One region of the Nonomuraea sp. 3N208 genome, then DNA from elsewhere that is predicted to be linked to it. Evidence: riboswitches for the same ligand, from Rfam matches in the RefSeq annotation. Region 1 holds a riboswitch; each other region holds the start of a gene.
What was found. A riboswitch is a leader RNA that binds a small molecule or an ion and turns the genes downstream of it on or off. The one in region 1 is predicted to bind S-adenosylmethionine.

Region 1 (4,206 bases):
TGCCTGTCAGGAACCCGGCGTGATCGGCGCCCAGGATGCCCTCCAGGACCTCGCCGACCACCTCGTCGGGCAGCAGGGAGAAGTATTCCGGCGGCGCCCATGGGGTGTGGCTGAAGTGGGCGATGCGCAGGTCGGGTCGCTCGGCCCGGAGCATCGCCGGGGTCAGCGTCAGGTGGTAGTCCTGCACCATCACCCGCGCGCCGTGCCCGGCCTCCTCGGCCAGGGCCAGCGCGAACGCGCCGTTGTAATCACGGTAGGACTCCCACTCGCGCGCGAACCTCGTGCCGAAGTTGGGCGCGTTGGGGATGTCGTAGAGCAGGTGGTTGACGAACCACAACGTGGAGTTGGCCACAGCGTTGTACGCCCGGTGGAAGGTGGCCGGCGGGATGTCCAGCATCCGCAGCGGACCGGTGTCGTAGCCGGCCTGGTCGATCCGGCCGCCCGGAGACAGGCGCACGGCACTGCGGTCGTCGTCGGACAGCGCCGCGCAAACCCACAGGACGCCGTCCTCCTTGGCCACTCCGGACAGCCCGGACACCAGCCCGCCCCCGCCGCGTTTCATGGTCAGTTCGCCGTCGTCGGAGACGGTGAAGGAGACAGGCCCTCTGTTGGAGGCCACCAGGACGCTGTTCATCATGGCTCCCTTCGATCATAGGATCCCAGCTATGGCGCTTGATGAGCTAACCGAGGAACTCGCCCGATCCGCCGCAGCCGGAGATCATCGCGCGCTTGGCGAGCTATTGGCCAGGATCGAACCGGATGTGATGCGGCACTGTGCGCGGATCCTGCCCTATCACCAGGATGCTGAGGAAGCCTCCCAGGACACTCTGCTGGCCGTGGCCCGCAACATCGGCCGCTTCGAGGGGCGGGCCAGGTTCAGCACCTGGCTCCACATCGTGACCGCCAACTGCGCGCGGACCACGTACCGGTCGCTCAAGCGGCGAGCGGCGGAGCAGACGTCGGACGAATTGCCCATGCAGAAGCCCGACGTCCGCCGGGTGAGCGTGATCGCCGGGTCCCGGCTCGACCTGCTCGACGCGATGGAGGCGCTGGAGGCCGACAAGCCCGACCTGGCGCAGGCGCTGGTGTTGCGCGACATCGTCCAGCTCGACTACAACGAGGTGGCCGAGCAGCTCGGCATCCCCCTGGGCACCGCGAAATCGCGCATTCACCAGGCCAGGAAATACGTGCAGGGAGTGCTCGGTGAGGACTATCGCTGAGACCGCTCGTCTCAGATACTGAGACAGGTGGTAATTACGGCTACTTAAGCGGGTAGAGTCCTTTTCAACAACTGCATATTGCTCATCCAGAGGGGTGGAGGGACCGGCCCTGCGAAGCCCCGGCAACCCTCCCGGCTTGAGACTCGCGACCTGGCGAGGCCGACCGGGACAAGGTGCCAATTCCGGTTCGTGGTCAAGGTGGCCGCGGGCGAAGATGAGGGAAGGCCTCGCTTCATGTCGCTCGACTTTGGTCCTGCTGTCGGTCTGTCCTGCCGCGAGTGCGGCGCACGCTACCCACTGGGTCCCAGCTTCGCGTGTCTGGAGTGTTTCGGGCCGCTCGAAGCGGCCTACGACTTCGGCACCGTGACCCGCGCGGACATCGAATCCGGTCCCGCCAACATCTGGCGCTACCGCTCGCTGTTGCCCGTGCCGGTCGACGTCGCCACCAAGCCCAACATGAACCCCGGCTGGACCAAGCTGGTCAAGGCGGGCAACCTCGGGCAGGCGCTCGGCCTCAAATCCCTGTACGTGAAGGACGACTCCGGCAACCCCACTCACTCCTTCAAGGACCGGGTGGTGGCCATTGCCGTCGAGGCGGCACGCAACTTCGGTTTTCACACGCTTTCCTGCTCCTCCACGGGCAATCTCGCGGGCGCGGTCACGGCCGCCGCGGCGCGGGCCGGGCTCGACGCGTGCGTGTTCATCCCGGCCAACCTTGAAGCCGCCAAGATCGCCATGGCCCGGGTGTTCGGCGGGAAGCTGATCGGGATCGACGGGACCTATGACGAGGTCAACAGGTTCTGCTCGGAGCTGATCGGCGACCCGCTCGGCGACAAGTGGGGGTTCGTCAACGTCAACCTGCGGCCCTACTACGCCGAGGGCTCCAAGACGCTCGCGTACGAGATCGCCGAGCAGCTCGGCTGGCGACTGCCCGAGCAGATCGTCATTCCCATCGCCTCCGGCTCGCAGCTCACGAAGATCGACAAGGGCTTCAAGGAGCTGGTGGCGCTGGGGCTGGTCGAGGACACGCCTTACAAGGTCTTCGGGGCGCAGGCGGCCGGGTGCTCGCCGGTCTCCACCGCGTACAAGGCCGGGCACGACGTCGTCCAGCCGGTCAAGCCGGACACCATCGCGAAGTCGCTGGCCATCGGCAACCCCGCAGACGGCCCGTACGTGCTCGACATCGCCCGCCGCACCGGAGGGGCCGTCGAGGACGTCACGGATCCCGAGATCGTGGCCGCCATCAAGCTCCTGGCCTCGACGGAGGGCATTTTCGCCGAGACCGCGGGCGGGGTTACCGTGGGCGTGCTCAAGAAGCTCGCCGAGAGCGGGCGGCTCGATCCCGAGGCCGAGACCGTGGTGCTCAACACCGGTGACGGGCTCAAGACGCTCGACGCCATCACCGGCGACGACGCCCAGCCCACCGCCGTGATCCGGCCCTCTCTCGACGCGTTCCGCGCGGCTGTCTGACAACCAGGAAAGGCAAGATAACCATGAGCGTTTCTGTGCGGATTCCCACGATCCTGCGCACGTACACCGGGGGGAACGCGGAAGTCAGTGGCGAGGGTGCGACGCTTCGTGACGTGCTCGCCAAGCTCGACTCCGACTACCCGGGGATCGGCGCGAGAATTCTGGATGAATCGGGCAAGATTCGACGTTTCGTCAACGTTTACGTTGGGGAAGAGGACGTCCGTTTTGCCGAGGGCCTCGACACTCCTGCCCCTGAGGGCACTCAGATCTCCATCATCCCGGCAGTCGCCGGCGGCTGAGTGCGATAGATCACATCATTGGAAGGCGCCCCTAGTGGGCGCCTTCTCCTTTTCCTGACTAATTCAACGTTGAACCAGCCTCTCTGCGAGGAAATGCGTTGTTTGCGGATTGACTCTGTTGCCAAACCCCTTGCCACAGGTATGGTCGAGGCGATCGTCTGGCTGATTTTCAGTTAAGTCATGCGATTACGGTCTCGCGGTGGAATGGGCGAGATCTGTAAGCCCAGTAAGAGGAGTCGGAAGTGGCGCAGGGCACCGTCAAGTGGTTCAACGCGGACAAGGGCTACGGCTTCATCGCGGTAGACGGTGGTAAGGATGTATTCGTCCATTACTCAGCGATCCTGATGGACGGGTACCGAGCTCTCGAACAGGGGCAGCGCGTCGAGTTCGAGATCACGCAGGGCCAGAAGGGGCCGCAGGCGGAGTCTGTCCGGGCGGTCTGATTTACATCACTGGTATGCACCCGGTGGCATCGCACGGCAACGCAGTCCGGGCGAGCCGGCCACCTTCCTTTCGTCGATCTACGGCGAGCCGCACGGTGAGCGGCTCGCCGTACAGACGGACTGACCAGGGCGGGAACCGCAGGATGGTAGACGTTCGCTTGCACTCGGCAGGGTAGAGTGCTAAACAGTTCGTTGGCACTCTGTGCATCAGAGTGCCAGCAACTCGGATCGAGACGATGGGGTCTGCCGAAGGAGATGCAGGCTCATGCCGTCGCGGGCGTCGGCTCGGTCCAGGACAAGCCACCCTGTATCTGGGAGGTCTAGCCTTATGGCAGCCAAGATGATCGCGTTTGACGAGGACGCCCGGCGCGGTCTCGAGCGCGGTATGAACCAGCTCGCCGACGCCGTCAAGGTGACCCTGGGCCCCAAGGGGCGCAACGTCGTGCTGGAGAAGAAGTGGGGCGCCCCCACGATTACTAACGACGGTGTCTCCATCGCCAAGGAGATCGAGCTCGAGGACCCGTGGGAGAAGATCGGCGCCGAGCTGGTCAAGGAAGTCGCCAAGAAGACGGACGACGTCGCCGGTGACGGCACCACCACGGCCACCGTGCTCGCCCAGGCGCTGGTCCGCGAGGGCCTGCGTAACGTGGCCGCCGGCGCCAACCCGATGGCTCTGAAGAAGGGCATCGAGGCCGCCGTCGAGCGCGTCAGCGAGGAGCTCTCCAAGCTGGCCAAGGACGTGGAGACCAAGGAGCAGATCGCTTCCACCGCCTC
Region 2 (4,206 bases), on a different contig from region 1:
CCACCAACCCGCAGCACACGCTGCGCTACACGGGCAGCGCTCCGATCCTGCTGGGCAACTCGATCCACGACCCCTCCACCCCGTGGATATGGTCCGCCAACGTGAACCGCCAGCTCGGCCCCAAGGCCGTGCTGCTCACCTACGAAGGCTGGGGCCACCGCATCTACGGCAAGGACGAGTGCAGCACGGTACCCATCGACAACTACCTGATCTCGCTGACGGTGCCGCCGCACGGCTTCCGCTGCCCCGTGGGCGGCAGGGTCGAGACCACGCTCAAGCGGCAGGCCGAGCTGTGGCCGACGGACGGGCTCCCCTGGGGCGGTCCGGTCGCGCCGTCGTCCCGCTCATAGCCGGGCGATGACCACACCGGCATAAGCCGGCATCGCGTCCATGGCCGACATACGGGGCCAGGACAGTGTCCATGTGCTCCAGCCATTCAGTTCCGTGCTGAGCCGGTCGCCAGGACTGGCTCAGCACGGCGCTCGAGGCCATGACCAAGCCCTTCGCTCCTGAAGACGCACGAGTACACCGGTCGTACCTGTCGGGAGGTGTCAGGTAAAGCTGCCAGCCTGGATCGCGTATTCACAAAGGAGTGGGGACTGCATGAGCGACATCGAAAAGACGCTGGCAGAAATCGAGCAGCGCATGCTGGACGCCGACGCGGCCTATGACGAGGGGTTTTTCGCGGAGCACTGCGCCGATGACTTCGTCGCCATGGGAAATTACGGCATCGTGTCCAAGCAACAGGTTCTCGACATGTACGCCAAGGGAAGCGGAAACCCCGACCGGCGCAACCAGGCACACGACATCGTGGTCAAACCGCTCGGCGACGCCGGAGCCGTGGTCGCCTACAAACTGACGAGCACTACCGGCGATGAGACGTCCTCGTGGTACGCCTCAACGGTCTACCGCCGGACCCCGGATGGCTGGCGTGTCGTCCTTCTCCACCAGACGCCCATGTAACGTGCGGCCTGGCCCAACCTGCTTCGGCATGATGGGCCCTCTCCAAGAGATACGTCCGGTGGACGATGACGGTTGCGTGTCAAGGCAGCGCCGGATGGGCTGTCCGTCGTGGACAGGGTGTGGCCCCCTAGTGAGCTACTCGGCGTCTGGGGTTGGTGCCATTCCATTCGGTCAGCGGGGCGCAGTGCCATCTCCACCCCACCTGCCGCTCTTGGCCGGGGAGGTCGGCGCGGCCGTTGGCCCACAACAACGTCTCCCACGGGTCCGTGTCCGCCGGCGCCCACGGAAACAAGCGACGCAAGGTGGCTGCCGCTGACTTCTCGGCAGGGAGGAAGGTCTGACCGACGCCGGAGCCGACGTCGGCGGTGTGCACGAGCATCTCGTCGCAGGCCATCGCGGCGAAGCCGGACGGGTCCGCGAGACCGAAAGGATGCCATCCGCGAGTTCCAGGAGCACTGGCGTCGATGACACGCGCAAGGACCGTGGCGTATGTGGTCATCGTGGCGATGAGGTCGTCTGGCTTCGACTCAGGGCGGACGTGGATGTCCGTGGTGCTGAGCTCCCGCTCGCCGGCGGCAAGATCGGTGGCGTACCACAGCAGGCAGTCGCTTACGTGAGCCACGGCCCGTGCGACGGTCCAGTCCATCCCGGGAATGGGGGTTTCCGCCCAGTTCCGATCTGCTGCCGAACGCAGGAAACTCTCGCATTCGGTTGCGGTCTGCAGCACCATGCTTCCGTCCATGCGGTGGATCATCGCATACGGCACTGACAGAACTCCCGCGGGCGAGGGTCGAAGAAGGCGGGCGAAGCCGGGCCTTCGAGATCCCGGCCGGGGCGACCGGCTCCTCCAAGGGCGTCGCGTTGACGGAGCTCTCGGGAGTCGGGCATGATCTCCGCACCGATATTCATCCAGAGGATCTGAGGGACCTGGCCCGGTGACGGTCCGGCAACCTGCCCGAAGCGGCAAGGTGCCAACGCCAGGAACGATGAGGGGGTTTCGATGAGCCTGCGGCTCGATGTTCCCGTGCTGCACGGATCACTGGTCAGGCTGGAGCCGCTGGCGATGCGGCATGCGGCGGATCTGGCGTGGGCGGCGGAGGAGGATCGCTCCGCCTACGCGTTCACCCTGGTGCCTCGGGGTGCGGACGTCGAGGCGTACCTGCGGGACCAGAGGGAGCGCGCGGGGCTGACGCCGTTCGCGCAGGTGCGGGTGGCGGACGGTAGGGCCGTCGGGTGCACGGCGTTCTGGGATCCTCGCAGCTGGCCGGGGCGGGAGGAACTGCGGGCGATCGAGGTGGGGTGGACGTGGCTGGCGGCGTCGGCGCAGGGCACGGGCATCAACGCCGAGGCCAAGCTGCTGCTGTTCACGTACGCGTTCGAGGCGCTCGGCGTGGTGCGGGTCGATCTCAAGACCGATGCGCGGAACACGCGCTCGCGGCGGGCGATCGAGCGCCTCGGCGCCCGGTTCGAGGGTGTGCTGCGGAACTGGTCACCCTCGTGGGCGCCGGGCGAGGAAGGAAAGGTGCGGGACTCGGCCATCTTCTCCGTGGTCGCCGATGAGTGGTCGGAGGTCAAAGCGGCCCTGAGCGCCCGGGTCCTGAGTCGCCGCTGAGCTGTCCGATACCTGCCAGCGGCCCCTCTGACGAGCCACGACACTGGTCTGCATGAGCATTCTCGTTGACGCGGACCCGCACGCCAGGATCGAGCCCAGCATCCTCTACTTCGGCACGCCCGTGGTGTTGCTCTCCTCCTTGAACGAGGACGGCACCCCCAACCTGGCCCCCATGTCGTCGGCCTTCTGGCTCGGCTGGCGGGGCATGCTGGGACTGGGTTCACGGGCCAAGACGGCTCAAAACTTGGTCAGGACGCGGGAATGCGTACTGAATCTGCCCTCCGACGCGCTCGCCACCGCCGTTGACCGGCTGGCGCTCACCACCGGCTCCAATCCCGTTCCTGACCGCAAGTGGGAGCGGGGATATCGGTACGTGCCGGACAAGTTTCAGCGGGCCGGGCTGACCGCCACGCCCTCCGAGACGGTGGCGCCGCCGCGGGTGGCCGAGTGCCCGGTCAGCATGGAGGCCGTGGTCGAGGCGGTGCATCCGGTAGGGGACGACGGTGGGACGCTGGCGTTCGAGGTACGTGTGCAGCGGGTGTGGGTGCACGAAGAGATCAGAATGGCCGGGACGAGCGACCGCATCGACCCCGACGCCTGGCGGCCGCTGATCATGAGCTTCCAGAAGTTCTACGGGCTGGGGGCGCAGGTCCATCCGTCCACGCTCGCCACCATTCCCGAGCATCTCTACCGAGGCGAAGATCTAGCGCGAGCCCGCGACCTCTAGCAGCGTCAGCCACGTACGGGGCCCGCAGAGGCGCTCGATGTCCGCGCGTGGCAGCCACTCGGCGCGGGTGCTCTCAGAACCGGCCGGCGGGCGGGTCGGGGCACCCGGGCCCGGGTGGACGGCGCGGAACATGGCCATGTACGCCAATGACGGGTAACGGTACTCGGCGGGCGGAGCGTCAAAGAGCTGGATGCGCTGCCAGGCGAAGATCGACAGGGCGGCGGACGGGAGGCACAGGCCGGTTTCCTCGTGCAGTTCGCGGGCCGCGGCGTCGATCGCGCTCTCGCCGGGCTCGAGGTGGCCGCCCGGGATGTCCCAGCCGCGCCCTTCCCGATCCACCCAGGTCATCAGGGTCCTGCCCAGCTCGTCCGAGACGAACGCGAACGCCGACGTGGTGCTTGCCGCGGGCGGAACGGTCCGGGAGAGCATGACGTCGAGGCGGTGCGCCACGGGGATCCAGGGCACGGTTTCGGTCGCGATCACATGGGCCACGAGGTCACCTTCATTCCCGTTAAAACGTGATGTCAAGGCATTATCAGGGTGCAACCCTATTCCCCCTCGAAAGAAGGGAAGAACGCCCTGTATATGATCCGTAACGCTGCGAGGTTGTGGACCGTTCTCATACCAGCTCTGGCGCTGCTCGCGCTGGGGCTCACCTGGGGCCGCGAGCTACCGGTCGCGATCGCGATCGTCGCGGCCCTTCTGTTGGCCGGGGCGGTGCTGGCCGCGGTGCACCATGCCGAGGTCATCGCGCACCGCGTCGGAGAGCCGTTCGGCTCGCTGGTGCTGGCGGTGGCCGTGACGGTGATCGAGGTGGCGCTCATCGTCAGCCTCATGATCTCCGGCGGCGCGCAGACCGGGGCGCTGGCCCGCGACACCGTGTTCGCGGCCGTGATGATCACCT
Region 3 (4,206 bases), on a different contig from region 1:
GATCGGCGTCATCGCGCCCAGCTCCAGCGGGTAGGAGCCGAGGAACATCAGGTGGCTGAGCGCCCGGTTGAGCTCGGCCAGGAGCGTACGCGCCCACACGGCCCTGACCGGCGGCTCCATGCCGAGCAGGCGTTCGGCGGCGAGCACCACGCCCAGCTCGTTCGCGAACCCCGCCAGCCAGTCGTGCCGGTTGGCCAGCATGATGATCTGCCGGTAGTCGCGGACCTCGAACAACTTCTCCGCCCCGCGGTGCATGTAGCCGATGATCGGCTCAGCGGTGGCGATGCGCTCGCCGTCCAGCGTCAGCCGAAGCCTGAGCACCCCGTGCGTTGACGGGTGCTGCGGGCCGATGTTGAGGATCATGTCCTCGGTGGCCAGCTCCTTGGCGCCTGCACCGATTCCGACCACGCGTTCCGTCATATGGCCATGCTGCCACCGTCGCAGTTGGTGATCCAGGGTGGGGGATGGTCAAGGAATGGTACGGAAATGCATCGCTACTGCGGACATGGGGAGGAGTCGGGGGAACGGGGGGAGTTAGCACTATGAAGAAGGTTCTGTTCGATATCGCTGTCTTGATCGCGCGGGTGGCGACCGGCGTGGTCTTCATGGCGCACGGCTTGAGCAAGTGGCAGAGCGGACTCGGCGCCACGGCGCAGGGCTTCAGGGAGATGGGAATCCCGTTGCCCGAACTCTCGGCCGGCTTCGCCAGCGTCGTCGAGACCGTGGGCGGCCTCTTCCTGATCCTCGGTCTGCTGGTCCGGCCGGTCGGCCTGCTGTTGCTGATCAACATGCTCGGCGCGATCGCCTTCGTGCACTCGACAAAGGGGATCATGGTGACCGAGGGCGGCTGGGAGCTGGCGGGTGCGCTGGGCGCGCTGAGCCTGCTGTTCCTGGCCGTCGGCGGCGGGCGGATCGGACTCGACGCGCTGTTCGGGGCGATATTCCGGCGCCGCGCGGAGCGCCGGGCCGCGGAGGGCGGCATGGGCGCCCACCGGCGCGGCGGAGCCTCGGGCCGCACCGAGGGGATGACGGGCGCCGGGGGGGCCGGTGGTCCGTTGACCCCCTCGGAGTCCACCACGGCTGAGCGGCCGAACGTGCCCAGGCAGCCGACGGCGTCCAGGGCGGACGTGAGCGACGAGGAGATGCGGGACATCGACGCGCTGGTCTCCGACGACCAGCCAGAACACCGCAAGCCGCCGAACCGGTGAGCCGGCGCCAATGATCGGCTGAACCACCGCGCCGCCGGCTCAGCCGGAAGAGCCGCCGACCCGCCGGCTCAGCGGGATACCAGGTCCCGCAGTGCCTCGACGAGCCGGTCCACGTGCTCCTGCGTGGTCCCGATGCCGATCGAGGCGCGTACGGCGGATGTGGTTCCGTCCTCACAATCGGCGTGCTTATGGTCGCGCCCGCTTCGGCCTTCGTTGGCTCCTGCGTCGCTCTCTACGGCCGAGCTCCTGCGCTCGGCGGCAGCAATCAACAGGTGCCGCACGAACGGGTGCGCGCAGAACTTCCCGTCGCGCACGCCGATGCCGTACTGGCCGGACAGCACCTCGGCCACCTCGCGAGCCGAGTGCCCGTCCACGGTGAACGACACGATCCCCACCCGCGGGTGATCGTCCCCCCACAGGGACAACTCCCGCACGCCCTCGATCGAGGCCAGCCCCGACCGCAGCCGGGCCAGCAGCCGCTCCTCCTCGCGTACCAGCGCCGTCCAACCGGTGGCGGTGAGCGCGTCGCAGGCGGCGGCCAGCGCGATCGCGCCCAGCACGTTCGGGGTGCCCGCCTCATGGCGCGGCTCCGGGTCGTCGTGCCACTCCACGTCGTCCTCGACCGAGCGCACCGCGCCCCCGCCCTTGAGGTACGGCTCTCCGGCGGCCAGCCAGTCCCGGCGCCCGATCAGCACCCCGGCCCCGAACGGCGCGTACAACTTGTGGCCGGAGAACGCCACATAGTCCAGGTCGAGCGCGGTCAGGTTGAGCCGCCGATGCGGTACGAGCTGCGCCGCGTCCACCAGGATGCGGGCCCCGTGGCGGCGCGCGATGTGGGCCAGGGCGGCGATGGGCCAGAGCTCACCGGTGACGTTGGAGGCGGCGGTGACCACGAGCAGCTTCGGCCCCTCGATCCCGGCCAGTGCCTCGTCGGCGGCGCGCACGGCCTCGCCCGGGAACGCAGGCGGTGCCAGCCGTACGGACTTGGCCCAGGGCAGGAGCGAGGCGTGGTGCTCGGTGTCGAAGACCACGGTGGTCGTGCCGGCGGGCAGGCAGCCGGCCAGCAGGTTCGTGGCATCGGTGGTGTTGCGGGTGAAGATCACCGCGTCATCGGGGCGGGCGCCGACGAACGCCCTGACCGTGTGGCGGGCCTGCTCGTACCTGGCGGTGGTGAGCTGGGAGGCGTAGCCGGCGCCGCGGTGGACGCTGGAGTAGGCCGGGAGCGCGGCGGCGACGGCGGCGCTGACCGGCTCCAGACAGGGCGCGCTGGCCGCGTAGTCCAGGTTGGCGTACCCCACCAGCCGGCCGCCCTTGACCGGCACCTGGAGGTCGGCCCCGAGCACGGCGGGGATCGGCCGGCTCGCGGTGGCGGCGGGGGCCTGGGTCTCGCCAGATGCCTGGGCGGGAACGGGGTCGAAGATCGTCAGCGTGGACACGGCACATCTCCCTCAGGGACCATCGGACCCCTGGAGCAGCCACGGAGCCCGCGCTTGCCCGCCACACCGCGTGACGGACCAGGTCTTCACCCGGGGCACCCCGCCGCGGACGCGAGGGTTGCCGGCCAGCTAGCCGGGGCTTGTCGCTGGCACTCATGACCTACGCCCGCACTATAACCCAGTCCCCACGGCAAAACGCAAACCGGCGAACTTTTGCGTGTCTTGACTCGTTGCTACCGGGGAACCGCGAGGCACATGTCATGGAGGTGCGCTGATGTTGGACTGGGTGACCGACCCGCAGATCTGGATCGGTTTCTTCACCCTGGTGGCCTTGGAGATCGTGCTAGGCATCGACAACATCATCTTCATCTCCATCCTGGCTGGGAAGCTACCTCCCGAACAACGTGACAGAGCCCGCGTCCTCGGCCTGGCGGCCGCCCTGATCAGCCGGCTGCTCCTGCTGCTGGGCCTGTCGTGGGTGGTGCGGCTCACTGAGCCGCTGTTCGCCCTCTTCGGCCACGAGATATCGGGACGCGATCTGATTCTGCTGCTGGGTGGCCTGTTCCTGCTGGCCAAGAGCGTCACCGAGATCGGCCACAGCATGGACGCACCCGCGGCCAAGGACGGCAAGAAGGCCGCCGCCGCCTCCTTCGCCTCCGTGATCGTGCAGATCATGGTGCTCGACGTCGTGTTCTCGCTCGACTCGGTCATCACCGCGGTCGGCATGGTGGACGAGCTCGGCGTGATGATCGCGGCCGTCGTGGTGGCGGTGCTGGTCATGTTGTTCGCCTCCGGGCCGATCAGCCGGTTCGTGGACCAGCACCCGAGCATCAAGATGCTGGCGCTGGCGTTCCTGGTGCTGATCGGTGTGGTGCTCATCGCCGAGGGCCTCGACCAGCACATCCCGAAGGGATACATCTACTTCGCGATGGCGTTCTCGGTCGTCGTGGAGCTGCTGAACATCCGGATGCGCGGCAAGCACGCCAAGCAGGCCGAGCAGGAGGAGGAGGTCCTGCCTGAGGCTCCTAGTATGAAGTAGTGCGCTTTGATCCTTGGAATCCGGATTTCGTGGCTTACCCGTACCGGGTCTACGACGAGCTGCGGCGCGAGGCGCCCGTCTGCTACTTCGAGCCGACGAACCAGTGGCTGATCTCACGTCACGCCGACGTGAACGTGCTGCTCAGAGACCGCCGGCTGGGGCGGTCCTTCCTCCACGTGGCCACGCCGGAAGAGTTCGGCAGGCAGTCCGAGCCGGACTTCCAGGATCCGTTCTGGCGGGTGATCAGGGCGGGCATGCTCGACGTCGAGCCGCCGGTGCACACGCGGCTGCGCCGGTTGGTCTCCAAGGCGTTCACGCCGCGCATGGTCGAGTCCCTGCGACCGCGCGTGCGCGCGATCGCCGCGGGGCTGGTGGACACGTACGTGGAGAAGGGCGGCGGGGACCTGATCGCTGAGGTCGCGGAGCCGCTCCCGGTGACCGTGATCGCGGAGATGCTCGGCATCCCCGACCGGGATCGTCACCTCCTGCGCCCCTGGTCGGCTGACATTTGCGGCATGTACGA

Region 2: another riboswitch for S-adenosylmethionine. It lies ahead of ACTWPT_RS53015 (GNAT family N-acetyltransferase); the one in region 1 lies ahead of thrC (threonine synthase).
Region 3: another riboswitch for S-adenosylmethionine. It lies ahead of ACTWPT_RS20195 (aminotransferase class V-fold PLP-dependent enzyme); the one in region 1 lies ahead of thrC (threonine synthase).

The regions. Positions count from the first base shown of each region.
Region 1 is NZ_JBQQBR010000016.1:201,322-205,527, reverse strand. Features, by position in the region: gene ACTWPT_RS25250 (alpha,alpha-trehalose-phosphate synthase (UDP-forming)) at 1-634, opposite strand, end outside; gene ACTWPT_RS25245 (RNA polymerase sigma factor) at 666-1,220, shown strand; SAM riboswitch class I at 1,300-1,441, shown strand; gene thrC (threonine synthase) at 1,455-2,690, shown strand; gene ACTWPT_RS25235 (MoaD/ThiS family protein) at 2,714-2,989, shown strand; gene ACTWPT_RS25230 (cold-shock protein) at 3,232-3,432, shown strand; gene groL (chaperonin GroEL) at 3,761-4,206, shown strand, end outside.
Region 2 is NZ_JBQQBR010000060.1:15,318-19,523, reverse strand. Features, by position in the region: gene ACTWPT_RS53030 (alpha/beta fold hydrolase) at 1-350, shown strand, start outside; gene ACTWPT_RS53025 (nuclear transport factor 2 family protein) at 604-963, shown strand; gene ACTWPT_RS53020 (maleylpyruvate isomerase N-terminal domain-containing protein) at 1,091-1,705, opposite strand; SAM riboswitch class I at 1,866-1,956, shown strand; gene ACTWPT_RS53015 (GNAT family N-acetyltransferase) at 1,964-2,575, shown strand; gene ACTWPT_RS53010 (flavin reductase family protein) at 2,628-3,302, shown strand; gene ACTWPT_RS53005 (NUDIX hydrolase) at 3,279-3,794, opposite strand; gene ACTWPT_RS53000 (calcium:proton antiporter) at 3,888-4,206, shown strand, end outside.
Region 3 is NZ_JBQQBR010000012.1:193,032-197,237, reverse strand. Features, by position in the region: gene ACTWPT_RS20205 (NADH-quinone oxidoreductase subunit D) at 1-420, opposite strand, end outside; gene ACTWPT_RS20200 (DoxX family protein) at 543-1,208, shown strand; gene ACTWPT_RS20195 (aminotransferase class V-fold PLP-dependent enzyme) at 1,277-2,644, opposite strand; SAM riboswitch class IV at 2,690-2,805, opposite strand; gene ACTWPT_RS20190 (TerC family protein) at 2,919-3,683, shown strand; gene ACTWPT_RS20185 (cytochrome P450) at 3,683-4,206, shown strand, end outside.